Regions from separate parts of the Siminovitchia jepli genome, predicted to be linked through region 2. Evidence: riboswitches for the same ligand, from Rfam matches in the RefSeq annotation. Region 2 holds a riboswitch; each other region holds the start of a gene.
What was found. A riboswitch is a leader RNA that binds a small molecule or an ion and turns the genes downstream of it on or off. The one in region 2 is predicted to bind S-adenosylmethionine.

Region 1: linked by a shared signal. The riboswitch ahead of AB1L08_RS05285 (YezD family protein) and the one ahead of AB1L08_RS16975 (PLP-dependent aspartate aminotransferase family protein) in region 2 are both predicted to bind S-adenosylmethionine.
Region 3: linked by a shared signal. The riboswitch ahead of metK (methionine adenosyltransferase) and the one ahead of AB1L08_RS16975 (PLP-dependent aspartate aminotransferase family protein) in region 2 are both predicted to bind S-adenosylmethionine.
Region 4: linked by a shared signal. The riboswitch ahead of AB1L08_RS12705 (YezD family protein) and the one ahead of AB1L08_RS16975 (PLP-dependent aspartate aminotransferase family protein) in region 2 are both predicted to bind S-adenosylmethionine.

What each region holds. Positions count from the first base shown of each region.
Region 1 is NZ_JBFEGN010000007.1:30,918-36,502, forward strand. It holds gene AB1L08_RS05280 (molybdopterin-containing oxidoreductase family protein) at 1-1,916, opposite strand, end outside; SAM riboswitch class I at 2,232-2,351, shown strand; gene AB1L08_RS05285 (YezD family protein) at 2,450-2,599, shown strand; partial or broken gene msrA (peptide-methionine (S)-S-oxide reductase MsrA) at 2,776-3,227, shown strand; gene AB1L08_RS05295 (MetQ/NlpA family ABC transporter substrate-binding protein) at 3,257-4,087, shown strand; gene AB1L08_RS05300 (methionine ABC transporter ATP-binding protein) at 4,084-5,085, shown strand; gene AB1L08_RS05305 (methionine ABC transporter permease) at 5,087-5,585, shown strand, end outside.
Region 2 is NZ_JBFEGN010000066.1:6,151-11,735, forward strand. It holds gene AB1L08_RS16965 (MFS transporter) at 1-1,147, shown strand, start outside; gene AB1L08_RS16970 (class I SAM-dependent methyltransferase) at 1,354-2,124, shown strand; SAM riboswitch class I at 2,254-2,363, shown strand; SAM riboswitch class I at 2,431-2,546, shown strand; gene AB1L08_RS16975 (PLP-dependent aspartate aminotransferase family protein) at 2,621-4,417, shown strand; gene AB1L08_RS16980 (aliphatic sulfonate ABC transporter substrate-binding protein) at 4,433-5,425, shown strand; gene AB1L08_RS16985 (ABC transporter permease) at 5,448-5,585, shown strand, end outside.
Region 3 is NZ_JBFEGN010000006.1:45,176-50,760, reverse strand. It holds gene pckA (phosphoenolpyruvate carboxykinase (ATP)) at 1-653, opposite strand, end outside; SAM riboswitch class I at 1,713-1,841, shown strand; gene metK (methionine adenosyltransferase) at 1,993-3,204, shown strand; gene AB1L08_RS04825 (NAD(P)H-dependent flavin oxidoreductase) at 3,422-4,342, shown strand; gene asnB (asparagine synthase (glutamine-hydrolyzing)) at 4,507-5,585, shown strand, end outside.
Region 4 is NZ_JBFEGN010000036.1:19,656-25,240, reverse strand. It holds gene AB1L08_RS12720 (redox-sensing transcriptional repressor Rex) at 1-456, shown strand, start outside; gene AB1L08_RS12715 (twin-arginine translocase TatA/TatE family subunit) at 520-699, shown strand; gene tatC (twin-arginine translocase subunit TatC) at 715-1,473, shown strand; SAM riboswitch class I at 1,623-1,728, shown strand; gene AB1L08_RS12705 (YezD family protein) at 1,799-1,963, shown strand; gene AB1L08_RS12700 (MsnO8 family LLM class oxidoreductase) at 2,075-3,106, shown strand; gene AB1L08_RS12695 (GNAT family N-acetyltransferase) at 3,151-3,669, shown strand; gene AB1L08_RS12690 (MetQ/NlpA family ABC transporter substrate-binding protein) at 3,691-4,509, shown strand; gene AB1L08_RS12685 (methionine ABC transporter ATP-binding protein) at 4,527-5,585, shown strand, end outside; gene AB1L08_RS12680 (methionine ABC transporter permease) at 5,548-5,585, shown strand, end outside.

The DNA of each region.
Region 1 (5,585 bases), on a different contig from region 2:
TGGGTGACCAGAACGCCTGGAAGAACCTGATCCCCGACAGATGCCGGCAATTCACATTCTCCCCGGTCATTCCAGATGCGGACCCAATCACCGTTTTCAATGCCAAGCCGCAGCGCGTCTTCCTGGTTGATGAACAGCTGCGGTGATTTTTCCAATCTGACATGTTTTTCGTTATTGGAAAAAGTGGAGTTTAAAAAGTTATGGTTCGGGCCGGGCACGAATAGAAAAGGATAGTCCGAATTTTCCTCTTTCAACGGTATGTGCGTCGGCAGCGGCGGGTGCCCATCCAGTTCCATCCTTTTCGAATACAATTCAATTTTTCCGCTCGGTGTGTTCAAACGCTTCAAACGGTTTTCCGGAGTACGTGCTTTGACAAAGCGTTTTTCTTTAAGTTCTTTCAATGTAATGTCAGGAAAATAAGGATTTGGCACATCACTGATCGCCTGGCGGATCATGTCTTCATCACTGTCTTTAAAAGCTTCTTCATCAAATCCCATTACTGCCGCCAACAGCCTGAACACTTCCGCATTCGACTTGCTTTCTCCATAAGGAGGAATGACCGGCTCCTGTAAATGCAAATAGAGATGCCAGTAAGATGTATATATATCCGTATTTTCAAAGGAGGACGTTGCCGGCAATACGATATCCGCATACGCCGCCGTTTCCGTCAAAAACAAGTCATGGACGACCATGAAGAGGTCATCACGCAGCAATCCTTTTCTGACTTTGACGGAATCCGGAGCAACGACGGCAGGATTGCTGCTATATACAAATAAGGATCGGATCGGGTTTTCCGTCTCTAACAGGGCTTGCCCCAATTGAATCATGTTAATCGAGCGGGTTGGCTTTTTTTGCAGATCCGGCCGTTGCAATGCCCTCGTGTTGTAATTCAAGTAAGCCGAGTTTGATTTCACTGCTCCTCCGCCTTTCAGCAGCCATTGGCCCGTTAAAGCCGGAAGACAGGCAATGGTCCTGACAATCATGCCGCCATTGTCATGGTGCTGAAGCCCGTTGCCGATCCGGATCATGGAGGGGGCAGTGGAACCGTACAGACGGGCAAGTTTATAAATATCTTCCGCCGGAACTCCTGTAATGCCAGAGACAACTTGAGGGTCATATTGCTTTACATGGTGCTCCAGTTCCTCGTACCCTACTGTATATTCTGTTAAAAACTCCCGGTCTACTAAATTTTCTTTATATAATACATGCATGATGCCCAGCGCCAATGCCGCATCGGTTCCCGGAATAACCGGAATAAACCAATCCGCCATGCGGCCGGTCCGGTTTTTATGGACATCTATGACAACGAGCTTTGCCCCTTGCTTTCTCGCTTTTTGTGCGATCATTACCTGGTGCATATTCGTACTTGCAGCATTGATTCCCCAAAAAACAAACAATTTTGTTTCCGTCATTTCTTCGGGATCCGTGCCAAAACTGCTGCCCATCGTATACCTATATCCCACAGCTCCGGCATCCGAACAGATCGTCCGCTCCAACTGGCTCGCACCGAGACGATGAAAAAAGCGCCTGTCCATTCCTTCTGAATGAATCCTGCCCATATTTCCGTAAAAGCTGTAAGGCAAAATGGATTCCGGACCTTCCTCCGAAATGATTTTTTTCCAGCGGTCGGAAATCGTCTCAATGGCCTCCTGCCAGCTGATCGGGATAAACTTTCCTTCGCCCTTTTCTCCAACACGCTTTAAAGGTGTTTTTAATCTTTTTTCGTCGTAAAGGCGGGCTCCCATATTCCGCACTTTGTTGCAAATGCTTCCTTTCGTTATGGGATGGTTGGGATCTCCGTCAATTTTTACGATCTTCCCGTCTTTTTTATGGACAAGCAGTCCGCATTGATCCGGACAATCAAGAGAGCAGACCGAAGGAAATATTCCGTCTTTTTGATGTGCCAATGATTCCATTTCGAGCATCCCCTTAGATAAAATAATGATATAGATTATACCACACCACAGCTGATACGTCGTTGTACCGATAAACTTTCTTTCAGAGATTGGCCGATGGCTTCACGGCAGCACAAATGACCCTTTGGCGGTTAGTTGTAAGTTCAAATGATCAAGGAATGGGCACACGAAACGACCGTCGTGGGCCATATAGCAAAAAATGGTACAAAAGTTTGGAGGCCCAAAGCAATAAAATTGAAAAAATTGGTTGACAGCCAAAACATTTCGGAATAAAATAGGTTTCAACGTTCCAAATGACAATTTCATTATTTCATACTCTTATGAAGAGAGGCGGAGGGACTGGCCCGGTGAAGCCTCGGCAACCATTGAATATACTTTTATATATTCAAACGGTGCCAATTCCAGCAGATTTTTTAAAAGTCTGATATATAAGAGGCAAAGCTGATGATTCTAATTAAAAGCGGAGACCTCTTATTGTGAAGGGGTCTTTTTCTTGTATATCGGGCGATTTACAATCAAAGGAGCTGAGAGGAATGGGGGAAAAAGTAAAAGTAGATAACGAGAAGTTGAAAGTGATTGCGGAAGCCCTCGGCAATTTGCGTTTCGGTGAGCTGCAAATAACGGTTCACGAAGGGAAAATTGTTCAGATCAACCGGATCGAAAAGAAGCGGTTTCCAGCATGATACATGATGAATATACTGGGAAGCTGACCGGACAACCGGAGGCCTCTTGATTTGCGCAAATTTGCTTGCTAAAGGCATATTTGTGTTGATCAAGGGGTTTTTTAAATGGAAAAAAGGAGAATAAACATGTCTGACGCGGAACTTTTGCAACCTTTGCGAGCGGCTGTTTTTGGTGCATGATCCAACCATTTGACACTCAGCCGGGGATTGAGAAAGTGGTTTCCGGTTATACTGGCGGGACGTTTGAGAACCCGACGTATGAACAGGCATGCACCGGGATTAATCGGCCATGTGGAAGCAGTACAGATTTCGTTTAATAACCAAGTATTTTTATATGAAAAGTTAGTTGGATCGTTTTGGCAGCAAATTGACCCAACAGATGGGGGCGGCCCATTCAAAAGCAGCGGATCATCCTATCAGACAGCTATTTGTGATCATTCCGAAAAACAAAGAAGAATTGCCGGGGAATCGAGAAGGAAGCCGGGAAATAGCGGGAGGTTTAAGTATCCCGTTGTTACGAATATTTTGCAGCGGATCCTTTCCATCCCGTCAGAATCACGATAAAAAGAATCCGGAAAAATACGCTTCCTTCAAGGAAGAGTCCGGAAGGGCGCTGTTTAAATACTAACAATTCATCATTAAAGGGGAAACATCAGAATGAGAAAAACATTGCTTACCATTAGTCTAATTTTCAGCCTGTTGGTGTTAGGAGCGTGCGGAAGCACTGCAGCCAACGAGGATAAGAAAGAAATTACCATCGGTGCAACTGCAGGTCCGTACAGTGACCAATTGCGGGAAGGCATTATCCCGATCCTTGAAAAGGACGGATATAAAGTGAAAATCGTTGAGTTCAATGATTATATTCAGCCCAATGTCGCTTTAAACGAAGGGGAAATAGATGCCAACCTGTTCCAGAACAGAATATACCTCGGGCAGTTCAATAAAGACCATGACATGGACCTGGTTGCGCCTTATGCGGTGCCGACAGCTCCCATTGCCCTCTATTCCAAAAAGCATACGTCTTTGGATGATGTAAAGGAAGGCATGACCGTGACGATGCCGAATGATCCGACCAACTTGGCCAGATCCCTGAATATGCTTGCAGATTTCGGTTTGATCAAAGTGAATGAAGAGGCCGATCCAACAGTCGTCTCTGAAAAAGACATCGTGGAAAATAAGCTCAATTTAAAAATCAAGCCAATCGATCCGGCCCAAACACCGCGTTCACTGGGAGACACAGATTTTGCTTTCATAAACGGAAACTTTGCGCTTGCTTCAGGATTGAAGCTGGATGAAGCGGTTGAAATCGAAAAAACACCGGAAGGGTATTTAATTTATGTAACGCTCAGAAAAGAAGATGTTGATAAACCATTCGCAAAAGCATTGGAGAAAGCTTACCACTCAGATAAATTTTTGGACTTTACAAACAAGAAGGCAAAAGGGTACGTAAAACCGCCTTATCAAGTGGAAAAGGAGGCAAATGAATGATCGGAATTGAAAATGTGACGAAACGATACAAACATGTGACGGCTGTCAATGATGTCAATCTGACCATTCGCCAGAGGGAGATCTTTGGGATTATTGGCTACAGTGGTGCCGGGAAAAGCACATTGCTCAGATGCTTGAATCTGCTGGAAAGGCCGACAGAAGGAAAGATTTTGATCGACGGCAAAGATTTGACGGCATTGTCGGATCGGGATGTCCGGAAAGAACGCCAAAAGATCGGCATGATTTTTCAGCATTTTCATTTGATCAGTTCTAAAACCGTTTTTGACAATATCGCTTTTTCATTAAAAGCGGCGGGCAAGACGAAAGAAGAAATTAAGAAGCGTGTCCCGGAACTGTTGGAGATGGTCGGGCTGTCCGATCGCGGCGATCACTATCCTGCCCAGCTATCCGGCGGTCAAAAGCAGCGGGTCGGCATCGCCCGGGCACTGGCCAATGAACCGAAAGTACTCCTGTGCGATGAAGCTACTTCAGCGCTTGATCCGACAACAACAAAGTCAATTTTGCAACTGTTGAAAACAATCAACGAAACGCTTGGGATCACCATTATTTTAATTACACATGAAATGGAAGTGGTCCGGGATATTTGCCATCGGGTAGCCGTCATGGAAAATGGCAAGGTCGTCGAATTGGCTGATGTATATGATATTTTTGCCAATCCGAAAACGGCTCTGTCCAAACAATTTGTTCAAACGGTCCATTCTTTGGCACTGCCTGAAAGACTGCTTGCGGCCAGAAAGGGGACGATTGTTCAAATCATTTTTCAGGGCGATTCAGCCGAAGAAGCGGTCATTTCGGAGACATTAAGACAATTTGATGTATCTGCCAATATTCTTCATGGCCAAATCTCCTACATTCAGGACCGTCCGCTGGGAACACTCATCATTGAAATGACCGGCAATCACGCGGAAGTCCAGCAAGCGATTGACTATATCACGAAACGGACAAATCTATTGGAGGTGCTCGCCGGTGTTGCTTGAGATGGTGCATGAATTCGGAAAAGCCTTCCTGGAAACTTCATGGATGATGGGAATTGCCGTCGCTTTTGCGGTTATGATCGGCGTCCCGCTGGGCATCGCCCTTTTTGTCACAAGCGAAGGCATGTTCTGGCAAAACCGCTTCATGCAACACGTGGCGGGAAGCATCATTAATATTATCCGTTCCATTCCTTTCATCATTTTGCTCGTTGTCCTTATCCCATTTACAAAATTGATCCTGGGAACAACGATGGGCCCGGCGGCCGCGAGTGTCTCGCTTACCGTCGCTGCCATCCCTTTTTACGCACGCCTGGTGGAAACATCTTTGCGCGAAATTGATAAAGGGGTGATCGAAGCGGCAGAATCATGCGGTGCTTCCCCGTGGCTGATTATAAAAGATGTCTTGCTTCCCGAAGCCAAACCGGGGATGATTGCCGGTCTTACTGTCACGGTGATCAGTCTATTAAGCTATTCGGCGATGGCCGGAATCGTCGGCGGGGGCG
Region 2 (5,585 bases):
CAAAAAAGCCAATTTTGCGTTATTCACCGCTGCTTTTATTACGTTTTCCAATCTGTATATGACACAATCCATTTTACCGGTCTTTACGGAGGAATTTCATGTTACGCCAACAATGGCAAGCCTGTCTTTATCATTGACGACACTCTCCCTTGCCTTTGGACTGCTTATTTTTGGCTCTCTTTCCGAGGCATGGGGAAGAAAAAACATCATGTCTGTCTGCATTATCATTGCAGCGGTTTTAACTGTGGTGATTGCATTCTCGCCAAATTTTGAACTTCTTTTGGCATTGCGGGTGCTTCAGGGGCTGGCATTTGCCGGCATTCCTTCGATTGCCATGGCCTATTTGGGGGAGGAAATCGAAGGAAACAGCCTGGGTGCAGCGATGGGCCTGTATATCAGCGGCAATACGATTGGGGGACTTGCCGGAAGAGTCATCATGGGAACGATGACAGATTTGTTTTCCTGGAAAGCGGGAATGCTTTGCTTAGGAAGTATTAGTCTGATTGCCGGCATTTATTTCATATGGGCTTTGCCGCCATCAAAGCATTTTGCATCCCGGCCGTTGAATTTAAAAACGCTTTTCGGATCCCTCACTTCCCATTTGAAAAATCCGGTTTTGGTGTTATTATTTTTCATCGCTCTTTTTTTAATGGGGAGTTTTGTCACCATCTTTAATTACCTGGGCTTTAAGCTTGCGGAACCTCCGTATCATTTAAGCATGACAATCATAGGCTGGTTGTTTCTTGTTTATTTAGTTGGTACATTCAGTTCAGCCTGGTTTGGCATGCTCGGTGACAAAGCGAGCCGCCCCATGTTTATCATCATTGGTGCGCTGCTGATGGTATTGGGTGTATTATTGACGCTTCCCGTTCATCTATTTTATCAAGTGCTGGGAATTGTCGTTTTGACATTCGGTTTTTTCGGCGCCCATTCGGTAGCAAGCGGTTTGGTAAGCAAGCTTGCAACACATGATATCGCTCAGGCATCCTCACTTTATTTATTTGCCTATTATATGGGGTCGAGTATCGGGGGCTCTGCAGGCGGCCTATTTTGGTCACACTTTGGCTGGGCAGGAGTAGCAGGCTTTACGGCAGTGCTGGTGGTTGTTTCCGCCTTTTTGGCTCTACAAGTAAAAAAGCTGTGTTGAATGAACATACAGGCGGCCGGAAACTGGCGGAATTGCCGCACCGTTGTATCCTTTTTTGGTCCAAAAGGAACAACATGGGGCAGCCTGTATGGACTGTATGCCCTGTTGCTTCATTTACTGTTTTTATGGTATTTTTATAGAAAATTTCAATGGAAGCATTAACGAATACAGAACTACCTGATGTCCATTGGGAGAGGTGTAATGACATGTGCTCTGAAAATATATGGAACGCAGATTTGTATGATGATAAACTTAACTACGTATCTCATTTCGGGAAGGGAATCGTAGAGCTGCTTCGTCCGCAAAAGGGAGAGAGAATCCTTGATTTGGGCTGTGGAACTGGGGATCTTTCCTATGAAATCTCCAAGTCCGGTGCCATGGTGACAGGAATGGATGCATCAACCCAAATGGTTGTAAAGGCGCGTGAAAAATATCCTTCAATCCCGTTCATAGTTGGCGATGGTGAAACCTTTAGAACAAATGAAAAGTATGATGCTGTTTTTTCAAATGCAGCCCTTCATTGGATGAAAGACGCTGAGAAAGTGGTCGAATCCATTGGGCTCGCACTACATCCTGGCGGCCGCTTTGTAGCGGAATTTGGCGGGGAGGGAAATGTCCAAACCGTCATTCGGGGAATAGAAGAGGTGCTTTATCAAGAATATGGCGTGAATGCAACGAAGAGAAACCCTTGGTATTTCCCCAGTATAGGGGAATATAGTGCTCTACTGGAGCGGTACGGATTTAACGTGCAATATGCTCATCATTTTCATAGACCGACCGTGTTGCCGGATGGAGAAAAAGGATTATTACATTGGCTGGATGGTTTTGCAAATGACTTTTTCCCCGAATTTTCTAAAGAAGAAAAAATAGTAATTTATGAAAAAATAAAAGATAAGATTCAGCCGGATTTATATAAAGACGGCATATGGGAAGCGGATTATAAGCGCATTCGAATGATCGCAATGAAAAAGGGCTAATGCATTCTTCAAGAGCCGTACCAGCTGCCTAATCCAATTAAGATAATGGGAAAACTAAAAAAAACATTTGACAACGAAAAATTCCCGTGCTAGACTGCTATTAACCATTCAGCAAACCAATTCAATAAGTTCTTATCAAGAGCGGTGGAAGGATCTGGCCTGATGACACCCGGCAACCTTAAGTTTGCTACTTAAAAGGTGCTAAATCCAGCTGAGCGTTTTGCTCGGAAAGATAAGAGGAAATTAAAGATACACCCTCTCATCTTTCGTGAGAGGTTTTTTATTTTAAAAAAATTGAATAGCAGATTCTTATCAAGAGAGGCGGAGGGACTGGCCCGATGATGCCCGGCAACCATTAAGCAGAAATTTCCGGCTTAATAAGGTGCTAATTCCTGCAGGAGGCAACTCCTGAAAGATAAGAAGAGAAAATCGATGATAAGCGGCTCTCTTCTTACGAAGAGGGCTTTTTTATTTAACGAATGAGGGGGAAACGAAAATGACAACAGCAAAAAACGCAACGTATGATCTTGAAACATTGGCATTACACGGAGGGCAGGCACCGGATCCGACTACAGGATCGAGGGCGGTTCCCATTTATCAAACGACTTCCTTTGTTTTTCATGATACCGAGCATGCTGAACGGTTATTCGCTTTGGATGAGCCGGGAAATATCTATTCCCGCATCGGAAATCCGACAGTGGATGTTTTTGAAAAGAGAATGGCATTGCTGGAAGACGGGGTGGCAGCGGTGGCAACATCATCCGGAATGTCCGCCATTACGTTATCCATTCTGAGCCTGGCAAGCGCCGGCGATGAGATTGTAGCTGGGGCAAATCTTTATGGAGGTACATATAACTTATTCGCTGTAACACTTCCGCGCTACGGGATCCATGTCAAGTTTGTCGATCCAACCGACCCGGAAAACTTTAAAGCGGCTATCACTGATAAAACAAAAGCCGTTTACGGGGAAATTATTGGAAATCCCGGCTTGCAGGTGCTGGATGTAGAAGCGGTGGCTGAAATTGCCCATGAAGCCGGAGTGCCTTTCATTGTCGATAATACTTTTGCAACTCCGCATGTCTGTAAACCGCTTCAGCTTGGGGCTGACATCGTTGTCCATTCGGCAACCAAATGGATAGGTGGCCATGGTACATCAATTGGCGGCGTCATTGTTGACGGAGGCCGCTTCAACTGGAACACGGAAAAGTTTCCTGAATTTACAGAGCCTGATTCAAGTTATAACGGGATTCGATATGCCGTTGATTTCGGAACATTGGCATTTATTACAAAAGTAAGGGTCCAATTGCTGCGCGATTTCGGTGCAGCATTAAGCCCGCAAAATGCTTTTCAGCTGATACAGGGATTGGAAACCTTGCATATACGGGTTGAACGCCATAACGAAAATGCCGCCAAGCTGGCGGAATACCTGGAAAGTCATCCGGCGGTGGAGTGGGTATCCTACCCGGGGCTTGAAAGCCATCCTTCGCACGGACTGGCGAAAAAAATATTCAATAACGGTTTTGGCTCCATCATTGTATTTGGCATCAAAGGTGGAAAACAAGCTGGAAAAGATTTGATCAACAACGTCTCGCTGTGGTCGCATGTAGCAAATGTCGGAGATGCGAAATCACTTATCATCCATCCGGCTTCCACAACACACCAGCAGCTGACCAAAGAGCAGCTGGAAGAAACAGGCGTGACCGAATCGCTTGTCCGCTTGTCGGTTGGGATTGAATCGCTTCGCGATATTCAGAACGATCTTGATCAAGCGCTGAGTAAAGCAACAGGTATAGGTAGCGGAGGAAACCAACCCATTGTGATCAATGATGAGGGGGTTATCCGCTGGGCATTAAACTCCGCAACTGAAAAAGTATTGAAAAATGGACAGGAAGTCAACCGTCAAAAAACATTGGCCATTGTCGGTTTAAGCGGAAAAGAAGCAAGGCCCAGCTACCGCTTGGCCCGCAAAATGCAGCGGTTAGGTTACAAAATTGTGCCTGTCAATCCAAGGGAAACTGAAATATTGGGTGAAAAAGCCTACCCGGATTTAAAAAGCATTCCATTCCCAATCGACGTTGTTCAAGTATTCAGAAGTCCGGAAGCGGCAATTGGCGTCGCAAAAGAGGCAGTTGAAGTGAAGCCGAGGATTTTCTGGCTCCAGGAAGGCGTCATATCTCCAGAGGCTGCGGCAATAGCAAGGGATGCCGGAATTCCGGTCGTCCACAACAGGTGTACGTACAAAGAAGCACAAAGATTAAGAGGAACGATCTCCACCTATGCGTGTGAGATTTAAAAGGAGAATAACGACATGAGAAAAATAACATCCATTTTAGCAATCAGCATTTTGGGGTTTGGTTTATTCATCACTTCCGGTTGCTCATCCAGTGCCAAATCGGAAGGAAAACCGGAAAAAATCAGACTGGACTATGCTTACTACTCGCCGACAAGCCTGGTTTTGAAAAAATTCGGTTTCTTGGAAGATGAGTTTAAAGATGACGGCATTGAGATTGAGTGGACATTAAGCCAGGGAAGCAATAAAGCCCTGGAATTCCTGAACAGCAACAGTGTTGATTTCGGATCGGCTGCGGGAGCGGCTACATTGATGTCCAAGGCAAATGGAGCGCCGATTAAAAATGTCTATATCGCCAATAAGCCGGAATGGACAGCACTTGTCACAAGTGCGGATTCCACCATTAAATCGGTAAAAGATTTAAAAGGAAAAAAAGTGGCAGCGACACTCGGGACAGATCCTTATATTTTCCTGCTTCGGGCTTTAGATAAAGAAGGTGTGTCGGTTGATGATGTGGAGATTGTCAATCTGCAGCATGGGGACGGAGCCTCTTCACTGACCAATGGATCAGTCGATGCGTGGGCCGGGCTTGACCCTCATATGGCCCGCCTTGAAATTGAAACTGGCGCAAAACTGTTTTACCGCAATCCTGATTTTAATACGTACGGATTTTTAAACGTGAGGGAAGATTTTGCTGAAAAATACCCTGAATATGTACAGCGTGTGATCAAAGCCTACGAGAAGGCAAGGCAATGGGTGCTTGATCATCCGGAAGAAGCCGTAAACCTGTTGGCGGAAGAAGCAAGCATTCCGGAGGATGTTGCACGTATCCAGCTTGAACGCAACGATTTTTCAGAACCTGTGCCAGGAGATGTTCAACGCAAAGCGCTTATTGAAGCGGGTAAAATTTTACAAGAGAGCGATGTCATCGATTCAGGAGCCGATCTTGAAAAATTGACTTCAAATCTTATTGATCCGTCATTTGCAAAAAAAGCAATTGAAGGCAAATAAACTCGGGCAGGAGAGAAGTGAAATGGCAAAGCATGAAGGAGAGTTAGCGTCCGCCCTTGTCGCTGAAAGACCTGCAGAACAGAAAAAAGTCCGGATAAAAAAGCGGAACCTTCAGCCGGTTATACTTGGAAGTTTACTGCCAATCATTCTTGTAGTGGCG
Region 3 (5,585 bases), on a different contig from region 2:
CAATGCATCGATAAAATGTCCGCCTCCGGGAGAACATAGTTCATCACAGAGAAGATGGATTTTTTCATTTCTCCTGCATATTCTGTTCCGCCGATCAAAACAATTTTGCGTTCGAATGACACGATGATAAATGTTTCTGATTTTGTGCCGTCAACTTCAGGGTTCGCTTTGAAGCCTGGAGCTGAAACAACAGTAAATTCAGTTTGATGTTTTGCAAGTTCTTCCGCGGAAGGGCGTATAAACAGCTGATGGGCAAACAGGTTGTGCCAGGCATATTCATTTATGACTTGAATCGGCAAACGGTATTTTTCATCAGCCCCGGCAAATCCTTTAAATACAAAAATTTCATCTCTTGATTGTAAATATTGGATTACCTTTGTATAGAGCTTTTCAAATACATCAGAAGAAATGGGCTGGTTGACAGTGCCCCAATCAATTTTGTCCTTTACAGAAGGCTCCTCGACAATAAATTTATCTTTTGGGGAACGGCCCGTATACTTTCCAGTTTCAGCACGGACAGCACCGGATGCAGTAAGAATTCCCTCGTTGCGGTTCAATACTTTTTCGACCAGTTGAGGCACTGATAATTGCAAATGAACGTTTTGCCCATTTATTAATTGAGTTAATTCGCTTTTGATGCCTATTGAACTCATTCCTTACCCTTCCTTTATTTATGATTTTTAAGTTTTAGCCACTTGAGAATTAGTATAACACATTTAAATGAATAGTCTATACTAATTTTGAATATTTCATGAACATGATGGGGCGTTTCTTGTTGTATACCCTTTTTTGATAAGTAAAGTATAACTTGCTCAGAAAATTTTGGGTTCAAAAGAAGCTTTTCTGTGTCTGGCTCGATGGACAGGACGTCCTGGTCCCGCCGGCGTCACAGGACGTGGCGACTTAATGCGCCAGCACCTAGCCCCTCGTTTTCCCAAGCTGCTTCCTTATTCGTCGCTTGCGAGCTGCCTTATTGGAAATCGTCTTGTTTGTCTGCGTTTAGCAAGGCGCTTTTCCTGTAAATTAAGTTTCTAAGTGACCGTAAAGGGTGAAAATCGATCATTTGGGTCACGTAGAATGGCTCTAAGTGACCGTAAGGGTTGAAAGTCCGTCATTTGGGTCACGTAGAATGGCTCTAAGTGACCGTAAGGGTTGAAAGTCCGTCATTTGGGTCACGTAGAAAGTTTCTAAGTGACCGTAAAGGGTGAAAGTCCGTCATTTGGGTCACGTAGAGAGGTTCTAAGTGACCGTAAAGGTTGAAAATCCGTCGCTTCGGCCACGTGGAGTGTTTCCTGGAGCCCGAAAAAGTTAAAATCGACAATCCAGTCACTTAGACGCGTTAAAAAGAGCCCGAATTTGATGGTTTTGTAAAACAGGTCGCTTAGATGGTCATACGACCCAGTGGATAGGACTTTCCCTCCTGATAGCGGGGCGGGGCGTCTATTATTTATGAAATTTTTGCTTTTTTAGTGGATAATATTGACAGTTGGCTAATCACTAATTCAAGTCAAGTCTTCCTCGGCCATTTGCCTTATATTTTCTGCCGATACAGGCGCCTTGAGCTTTTTTACAAAAAAGCCATGAAGGGCGCTTTTGGATGAAAAAAATATATAAAGTGCTTTCTGTCCATTTCAGCAACTTTCTATAATCATTAAGGGTTCCCCGTTGACATCATTTTATCATTTAAGTTATGATTTTATAATGAATGGATACTCTTATCCTGAGATGGTGGAGGAAACAGGTCCGTTGAAGCCCGGCAACCTGCTATGAGCAAGCAACTGTGCTTGGCGAATAGAAAGGTGCTTACCTGTAGCAAGGCCAAAAGCCTTGGACGATAAGAGTGAAAGGCTCGGAATACGAAAAAAACCTTTCCTCAACATTTGCTGCGGGAAAGGTTTTTTGCTTTTTTGGCATGTTCGTATTAAAGTGTTTCAAATGGATAGGAGAATGTTCAGTTTAATTCATCATTTATTGTTTAAAGGAGGAGCTTTGATGTCCAAAAACCGGCGATTATTTACATCTGAGTCCGTTACTGAGGGACATCCGGATAAAATTTGTGATCAGATTTCTGATGCCATATTGGATGCCATCCTTGCCGAGGATGCAAATGCCCGTGTGGCATGTGAAACGTCCGTAACAACCGGACTTGTTTTGGTGGCAGGGGAAATTACAACATCTACTTATGTGGATATTCCAAAAATCGTTCGCGATACTTTGAAAGACATTGGTTATACGCGGGCAAAATACGGCTTTGATGCCGAAACATGTGCGGTCATTACTTCGATTGATGAGCAATCTCCCGATATTGCCGCGGGAGTCAACGTTGCCCTTGAGGCAAGGGAAGGCGAGATGAGCGATGAAGAAATTGAAGCGATCGGAGCAGGGGACCAAGGCCTCATGTTCGGCTATGCATGCAACGAGACGAAAGAACTGATGCCGCTTCCGATCTCATTGGCTCACAAGCTTTCAAGGAGGCTGGCAGAAGTTCGCAAGAATGAAGAGGTAGCATACTTGCGTCCCGACGGAAAAACACAAGTAACCATTGAATACAATGAGGACGGAAAGCCGGTACGTGTGGACACGATTGTCATTTCGGCCCAGCACCATCCCGAAGTGACACTTGAACAAATTCAGGATGACATAAAAGAACATGTCATTCAGCCAGTCGTTCCTTCCGGATTGATTGATGATCAGACAAAATATTTTATCAACCCGACAGGACGATTTGTCATTGGAGGTCCACAGGGGGATGCAGGATTAACCGGAAGAAAGATTATCGTCGATACGTATGGAGGATATGCCCGTCACGGAGGCGGCGCCTTTTCCGGGAAGGATCCGACGAAGGTAGACCGTTCTGCAGCGTACGCGGCAAGATATGTTGCCAAAAATATTGTGGCTTCAGGGGTTGCCGATAAATGTGAAGTTCAGCTTGCGTATGCAATTGGTGTTGCGCAGCCCGTTTCGATTTCGGTGGATACCTTTGGAACCGGAAAAGTGGATGAAGAAATATTGGTAAAAGCGATTCGGGAAAACTTTGATCTCCGCCCCGCAGGCATTATTAAAATGCTTGATTTGCGCCGTCCCATTTACAGACAAACGGCTGCTTACGGGCACTTTGGACGGACGGATATCGATTTGCCTTGGGAAAGAACAGATAAAGCTGAAGCGATTGCCCGTTTCGCTTCATTAAAAGGATTGTTTTAAAAATAGCGGAGCTGCGAATATGCGGCTTCGTTTTTTGCAGTCAAAAAGGAGCCGGAAAAACCTGCATGGGTTGACGCTGGCTCTTGTTGTGGGAGAATGATTTATAGGAAAATTCTACGAGGGGGAATCAGGATGAAAAGGGAACACATCTTCGCTGAATTGATGGAATGTTTATTTTATGAAACTGAGGGCAACGGGACTCCGGAGGTGATGGAAGATGCTTAAACTTCCTGTCATCGTGGCGCCGATGTTTTTAGTGTCCACACCCAAAATGGTTATTGAAGCAGGGAAAGCCGGCGTCATTGGATCTTTTCCGCTTTTAAATGCCCGTCCTGCTGACGTGTGTGCACAATGGCTGGAAGAAGTACATAAAAATTTGGAAGGCATGCCTTGGGCAGTGAATTTTATTTGTCACAGAAAAGCAAATAAAAGATATGATGAGGATATTGAACTCATCCGGACGTATCAACCGCCGATCGTCATTACATCCCTTGGACATCCCGGAGAAGTAAAGGATATTGTGCACGGATACGGCGGACTTATTTATTCGGATGTAGCCAATATTGACCATGCCAAAAAAGCAGCCAAAACAGGAATCGATGGCTTGATTTTAGTGTGTGCCGGGGCTGGGGGACATGGGGGAAGACTCAACCCATTTGCGTTCATCGCAGCGGTAAAAGAATTTTTTGGCGGAACGATTATTTTGTCGGGATCGATTTCCACAGGCAAAGATGTGTTGGCGGCACAAGTGATGGGGGCAGACTATGCCTACATGGGAACACGTTTTTTGGCAGCGAAAGAAAGCAATGCGAATGATGAATATAAAAACATGGTACTGCAATCCACGATAGAAGACATTCTTTATACAGATGCTTTCAGCGGCGTTCATGCGAATGTTCTCATTCCCAGCCTGATCAAAGAAGGAATTGACCCAGCATCGTTAACGTCGAAAGACGAAGTGGATTTGTCACATTTGGTTAATGTAAAGGCATGGCGTGAAATTTGGTCCGCAGGCCAGGGGGTCACCAATGTCAAGAAAATGGAAACAACGAAAGAAATTGTGCAAACACTGTTGAAAGAATATGAGAAAGGAAGAGCTGGCTTGTTGCAAAACCGTTTTCGAACTGAAATGGGCTAAACACCGGACGAATGCAATTATGCTGGAGCGGTCCGCATTTGGTCATCCTCTTTCTTTTTGACTTTTTGATACAAATTTTGATATGTTTTTTCTGCCAATAAAGAGAAAATAATGTTAATATAAGTAAGGTATGGCTTGAATTTAATTGGAGTAGGTGACACAAAATGTGCGGTTTTATCGGTTGCATCCATGAACATGCAAAAGAACAAAACGAATCAGAGCAACAAGTATTAAAGCGGATGAACGACTTGATTATCCACCGCGGTCCGGATGACGAAGGTTATTATTCCGATGACCATATCCGGTTTGGATTCAGGCGGTTGAGCATTATCGATATAGAAAGTGGAGGCCAGCCCCTTTCATTTGAAAATGAACGTTACTGGATCATCTTTAATGGTGAAATATACAATTTTGTGGAATTGCGTGAGGAACTCGTAAAAAAAGGGGTGTCCTTTGAAACAGAATCTGATACGGAAGTTATCCTAGCCTTGTTCAGCGAGTTAAGGGAAAAAGCGGTCGAGCATTTGCGCGGCATGTTTGCTTTTGCCATCTGGGACAAAGAAAAGCAGGAGCTGTTTGGCGCGCGTGACCCGTTTGGGATCAAGCCATTTTTCTATTTGGAAAGAGAGGGGGAAACCTTTTTTGCTTCCGAGAAAAAGAGCATTTTGCTTGCGATGGAAGCCAGCGAGTTAAATGCGGATTCCTTGCAGCATTACATGACTTTCCAGTTCGTTCCAGAACCGGACACAATGACGAAAGATATTAAAAAATTGGAGCCTGGCCATTATTTTACAAAAAAACCGGGAGAGCCGATGAAAATATCCCGTTATTGGAAAGCAAGCTTTGCCCCCGCCGGCCACCGCACGGAGGAAGATTTTATAAAAGAGATCCGGGATGTCCTGTTTGACTCGGTTAACCTTCATATGAGAAGCGATGTGCCTGTCGGATCTTTCCTGTCCGGAGGAATTGACTCGTCACTGATCGTATCGATTGCCAAGCAATTTCATCCGAATATTAAAACGTTCTCCGTCGGTTTTGAGAGAGAGGGATTCAGTGAAATTGACGTAGCAAAAGAAACGGCTGACCGCCTCGGAGTGGAAAATATCAGCTATGTCATTTCTCCGGAAGAATATATAAATGAACTGCCAAAAATTATGTGGCATATGGATGACCCACTTGCAGATCCTGCTTGCGTTCCTTTATATTTTGTGGCACGCGAAGCGAGAAAACATGTAACGGTTGT
Region 4 (5,585 bases), on a different contig from region 2:
AATTACTTGCTGTCATTTTTTCGCAAGACGCTTGACCAGGATGAGGTGACGAAAGTTGCGTTAATTGGTGTAGGAAATTTGGGAACGGCTTTTTTGAATTATAATTTCTTGAAAAACAACAATACAAAAATCGAAATGGCATTCGATGTCGACCAAAACAAAATCGGGAAAGAGATCAGAAATGTTCCGATTTATGATTTGGCTGAGCTTGAAGAGAGGTTGGGCAAAGAAGAAGTGGCCGTTGTTATATTGACTGTACCGGCAAGTGCCGCCCAGTCCATTACGGACCGGATTAAACATACGGGTGTGAAGGGGATACTGAATTTCACCCCTGCAAGGCTGAACGTACCGGAGTCAATCCGTGTCCATCATATTGATTTGGCGGTGGAACTGCAGTCACTCATTTACTTTTTGAAACATTATCCTCTTGATGACACGGAATTTTCACAACCATAAACGTTTTTTAATAGCTAAAAGGACGGGTTTCCATTAAAATAAAACTATAAGGAGGTGGCCGCAGTGAGTCCAGGTGCAGGAAGTATAATTTTGATTGGACTTGTCGCTTTATTGATCTTCGGGCCGAAGAAGTTGCCGGAACTTGGTAAGGCTGCGGGCAACACGTTGCGTGAATTTAAAAACGCGACGAAAGGTTTGGCGGAAGATGATGAAAAGGACAAGAAAAAAGACGGCGATCTTTGATAGGATGGACAAACTATGAGTCAAAAAGAAATGACGATCATCGATCATATAGAGGAATTGCGAAAACGGCTTGTCATTATAGTCGTTTTCTTTGTGTTGGCTGTCATCGTCAGCTTTTTTATATCACAGCCGCTTATCAAACTGCTCCAGCATGCAAGTGCTGCCCAGGACATTACGATGAATGCGTTCCGGGTAACGGATCCGTTTAAAGTATTTATGCAAATGACGTTTGTGCTGGCGTTTATTTTCACTTCCCCCGTCATCTTGTATCAATTGTGGGCCTTTATCAGTCCGGGGCTTTTGGAGAAGGAACGGAAGGCAACGCTCAGCTATATACCGGTCTCCGTTATGCTGTTTTTAGCAGGCGTCCTTTTTTCTTATTTTATTCTGTTTCCGTTTGTAATCCGGTTTATGCTTGGCTTATCAAGCAACATGGAAATCCAGACGACAATTGGCATTAATGAATATTTTCAGTTTCTTTTTCAAATAACCATTCCTTTCGGAATTTTGTTCCAACTTCCGGTCGTCGTTTTGTTTTTGACAAGGCTGGGTATTGTGACACCGATGTTTTTAGTGCGGGTGAGAAAATATGCCTACTTTATTTTGTTGGTGATCGCAGCGTTTATTACGCCTCCAGATTTAATTTCACATATGATGGTAACCGTGCCATTGCTCATTTTGTATGAAATCAGCATTTGGATTTCAAAAATCGGCTATAAAAAAATGCAGGCTGCCGAAGAGGAGCAGGATCTAGAAATCAATCATGAGCCATAAAAGCATCCAGGGTGCTTTTTTTTTGAATAAAAAACGCACTGAACTTATGGGTTTAGTTGTAAAAATGTAAAATTCATCCTTGACAGAAAATTTTTTGTGGGATAGGATATAAATACGCCAAAGCAGACGTACTCAACTGAATAATTGATTTCTTATCCAGAGAGGTGGAGGGACTGGCCCTTTGAAGCCTCGGCAACAGACCGTCCGGTACTGTGCCAATTCCAGCAGGCTTTTTGCAAGCCTGAAAGATAAGAAGAGAACAAAATGTTAAACCAAAACCTCTTCTTATTGTGTAAGAAGGGGTTTTTTTAATGGAGGGGTGGAAATGGCAAAGGTTGAAACAAATACAATTGAGGACATTGTTTCAGCGTTGAAAAAGATTGAATATGGTTCGTTGGTCATTACGGTACACGATGGAGAAATCACACAAATTGATGCGACTGAGAAAAAGCGGTACAAGGCAAAGGGGAAGCAGAGGAAAGCCCAATGATGAAAGCAGACAAATGAATATGGCGGCCGATTAGACAACTAAAGGCATCTTTCTCAATGATGATGAATGGGGAGGATGCTTTTTTTCATGAAAAGAGGAGGCAGAAAGTACATGAGTTTTAAGCTTGGAATTCTTGATCAAAGCCCGGTTTTTCCAGAGAAAACGGCATTTGATGCCTTGCAGGATACAATAAGGCTTGCCCAAAAAGCGGAACAATGGGGTTATGCCCGTTTCTGGGTGGCCGAACATCATCATATGGGGGACGTAGCGGGCTCATCACCCGAGGTGTTAATTTCACACTTACTCGCCAGGACAAACGCCATTCAGGTTGGATCGGGGGGCGTTATGCTCCAGCATTACAGCCCTTTTAAGGTCGCGGAAAATTTTCACGTTTTATCCACCCTTTCACCGGGACGGGTAGACCTTGGGGTTGGAAAGTCGCCCGGCGGACTGCCGCTTTCTACAAAAGCACTGCAGCACGGTACTCAACATGATGGAATCCATTTTGAAGAACGGCTTACTTTTTTAAAAAAGCTGTTGGATCATTCCGTGGAGGAAGCACATCCGCTCTCCGGAATCGAAGCGTTGCCAAAGCCGCCTGTAAAACCGGAAATTTTTCTGCTCGGCGGAAGTGCTTCAAGTGCCAGGCTTGCGGCGGAACTGGGCGTGCATTTTGTATTTGCGAAGTTTCTCGTAGGCAGTGAAGAATCATTGGCGCAAACTTCCCGTATTTACCGCAAGCTGTATCCGGAAGGCACTTTTATGGCAGCCGTTGCCGTTTTTGCGGCACCTTGCGAAAAAGAAGCAAAGCAGATCGCTGCTGAACACAGCCTTTACAAAATAACGATTGAAAGCGGCCGGACATTGACCGTGCAGTCCTATCAACAGGTGGAAGCTTTTAAGAAGCAGGCAGTGGAAGCTTTTGAAGTGGAGGAGCATAAAGCAGATATGATTGCAGGAACTCCCGAGCAAGTAAAGGGGGAATTGGAACGAATACATTATCAATACGAAGTCGATGAATTTATCCTTCATACACCAATCCGAAAAGAAGAGGAGCGGGTCCGGTCTTTTGAATTGCTTCGTCCAATAGCCGCCGGAAGAGCCAAGAGAGGCTTGGAACAGTCGATAAAAATTTTACCCTAAAACGTAGTATTCTGATGGGTAAAGTAATATAAAAGGAGGTCATCATGGCCCGATTATTCAATCAAACCATCACGATCAAGGAAATGGAGGAAAGCGAAAGGGAAGCCGTCCGAAAATTGTTGCTGGAATGTTATCGCCAATTCGAATCAGTATTTGAACCGGAAAGGTGGTCTGAATACGTGATGGAGCTGATCGCTTCCATTGATCATCCGGATAGAGAAATCCTGTTGATCGCAAAACAGGGGGAGGAAATTGTTGGCACCCTCCAATTATTTTCGTCATCGGAAAAAGCCTACAAAGATTGGGAAATACAAATTCAATCACCGATTATCCGCTTTTTGGGCGTTCACCCGCGGGCAAGGGGGCTTGGTGTGGGTACGGAACTTTTACGGTCTGCCATGTCATGTGTCAAAGAACTTGGCGCTTCAAGTGTGTTTTTGCATACGACCGATTCCATGGAGCAGGCCGTCAGGCTGTACGAACAATTTGGTTTTATCCGGGATCCTTGCCATGATATTCATAAAGAAAATCGCCGGATTAAATGCTACAGGTTTGATTTGTAATAAAAAAATGGGGGTTGAAAAATGAACTTCAAAAAAGGTTTCATCACATTAATGGCCGTTATGGGTTTGGGGTTGGTGGCGGGATGCGGAGCAGGAAAAGAAACGGCTGCCAAAAAAGAAAACGTTACATTGAAAATTGCGGCTTCCTCTACACCGCATGCAGAAATCTTGGAATATATCGCGCCGGAATTGGAAAAAGAAGGCGTGAAACTGGATATATCAATAGTCTCTGATGGCATTCAGACAAACCAGCAGACGGCGGATGGGGAACTGGATGCCAACTTCTTTCAACATACGCCATATTTGAATCAATTCAAGAAAGACAGCGGTTTGGATTTGGTTAATGTGCAAGGTGTTCATATTGAACCGTTCGGTGTTTATTCAAAAGCAATCGATTCCATTGATGAGCTATCCGATGGCGCCAAAGTGGCATTGCCGAAAGATCCTGTAAATTTTTCCCGGGCACTCGAGCTCTTTGCAGCCAACGGGATCATTGAGCTGGATGATGCGAAGTCGGGGGATTATATGCTTGAAGACATCGTGAAAAATGAAAAACAACTTACATTTATTCCCGTCGATTCAGCGGTATTGGTCCATTCGCTGGACGACGTGGAGGCAGCGGCGATCAACACGAATTACGCCTTGGAGGGAGGCCTTAAACCACTGGAAGATTCCTTGATAATTGAAGGAAATGAATCGCCTTACGTCAATATTTTAGTTTCCCGGAAGGATAACAAAAACGATGAAGCCATCCAAAAGCTGGCTAAAGCTTTGACAACCGAACAAGTGAAAGCGTTCATTTTGGAAAAATATAAAGGAGCTGTAGTACCTGCATTTTAAAAAAGGAGGGGGTTTTTTTGATCGAATTTCGTCACGTTTCAAAGGTATTCGGCAGCGGGGAAAAGAAGGTCGAAGCGCTCAAAAATGTAAGCTTGACGGTTAGGGAAGGGGATATTTTTGGCGTCATCGGTTTTAGCGGAGCGGGAAAAAGCACTTTAATCCGAACGGTGAACTTATTGGAGCAGCCGACTTCCGGTGAGGTGATCGTAGATGGAAGGAACCTTGCCAAGCTGCCGGAACACCAGCTTCGGGAAGCGAAAAAAAGAATTGGCATGATCTTTCAGCACTTTAACCTGCTTCAATCCAAAACCGTCTTTGACAACGTAGCCATGCCGTTGGTGCTGAGTAAAAAAAAGAAGAAAGCGATCGAGGAACGCGTTGATGAAGTTCTTAGATTTGTCGGTTTGGAAGAGAAGGCCCGGAATTATCCCGACCAGCTTTCAGGAGGACAAAAGCAGAGGGTCGGCATCGCCCGTGCGCTTGTAACGAATCCATCGATCCTGCTCTGTGATGAGGCGACATCTGCCCTGGATCCGCAAACCACTCAATCCATTTTAAAGCTGTTAAAGCGGGTTAATGAAGCATTCAAGATTACGATATTAATCATCACGCATGAAATGGAAGTGATCAAGCAAATTTGCAATCGGGTGGCGGTCATGGAGGATGGCCGTGTGATTGAAAGCGGCACGATGTTTGAGCTGTTTTCCCGCCCGCAGACAGAAACGGCGAAAAATTTTGTCCGGTCGGTTGTCAGGGACGAAATCCCGGCCGGCTTCCATCCATTTCTGCAGGCAACGGAATATCACAGCCGATTTTTCAAACTGGCGTTTTTCGGGGCAGCCTCGGGCCAATCCGTCATATCCAGAACAGCGAAGGTTTTTGATGTGGACATTTATATACTGTATGGCAATATTACTGAACTGCAGGGAATTCCAATCGGACATTTAATGGTTGGGCTGACTGGCGATGATGATGAGATTGAACGGGCGCTGATATTTATCACCGGCCAAAATGTTGAGGTAAAGGAGGTTTTAGAGGATGGAAGTCAGCACAAAGTTGATTTTGAGCGCTTTGTG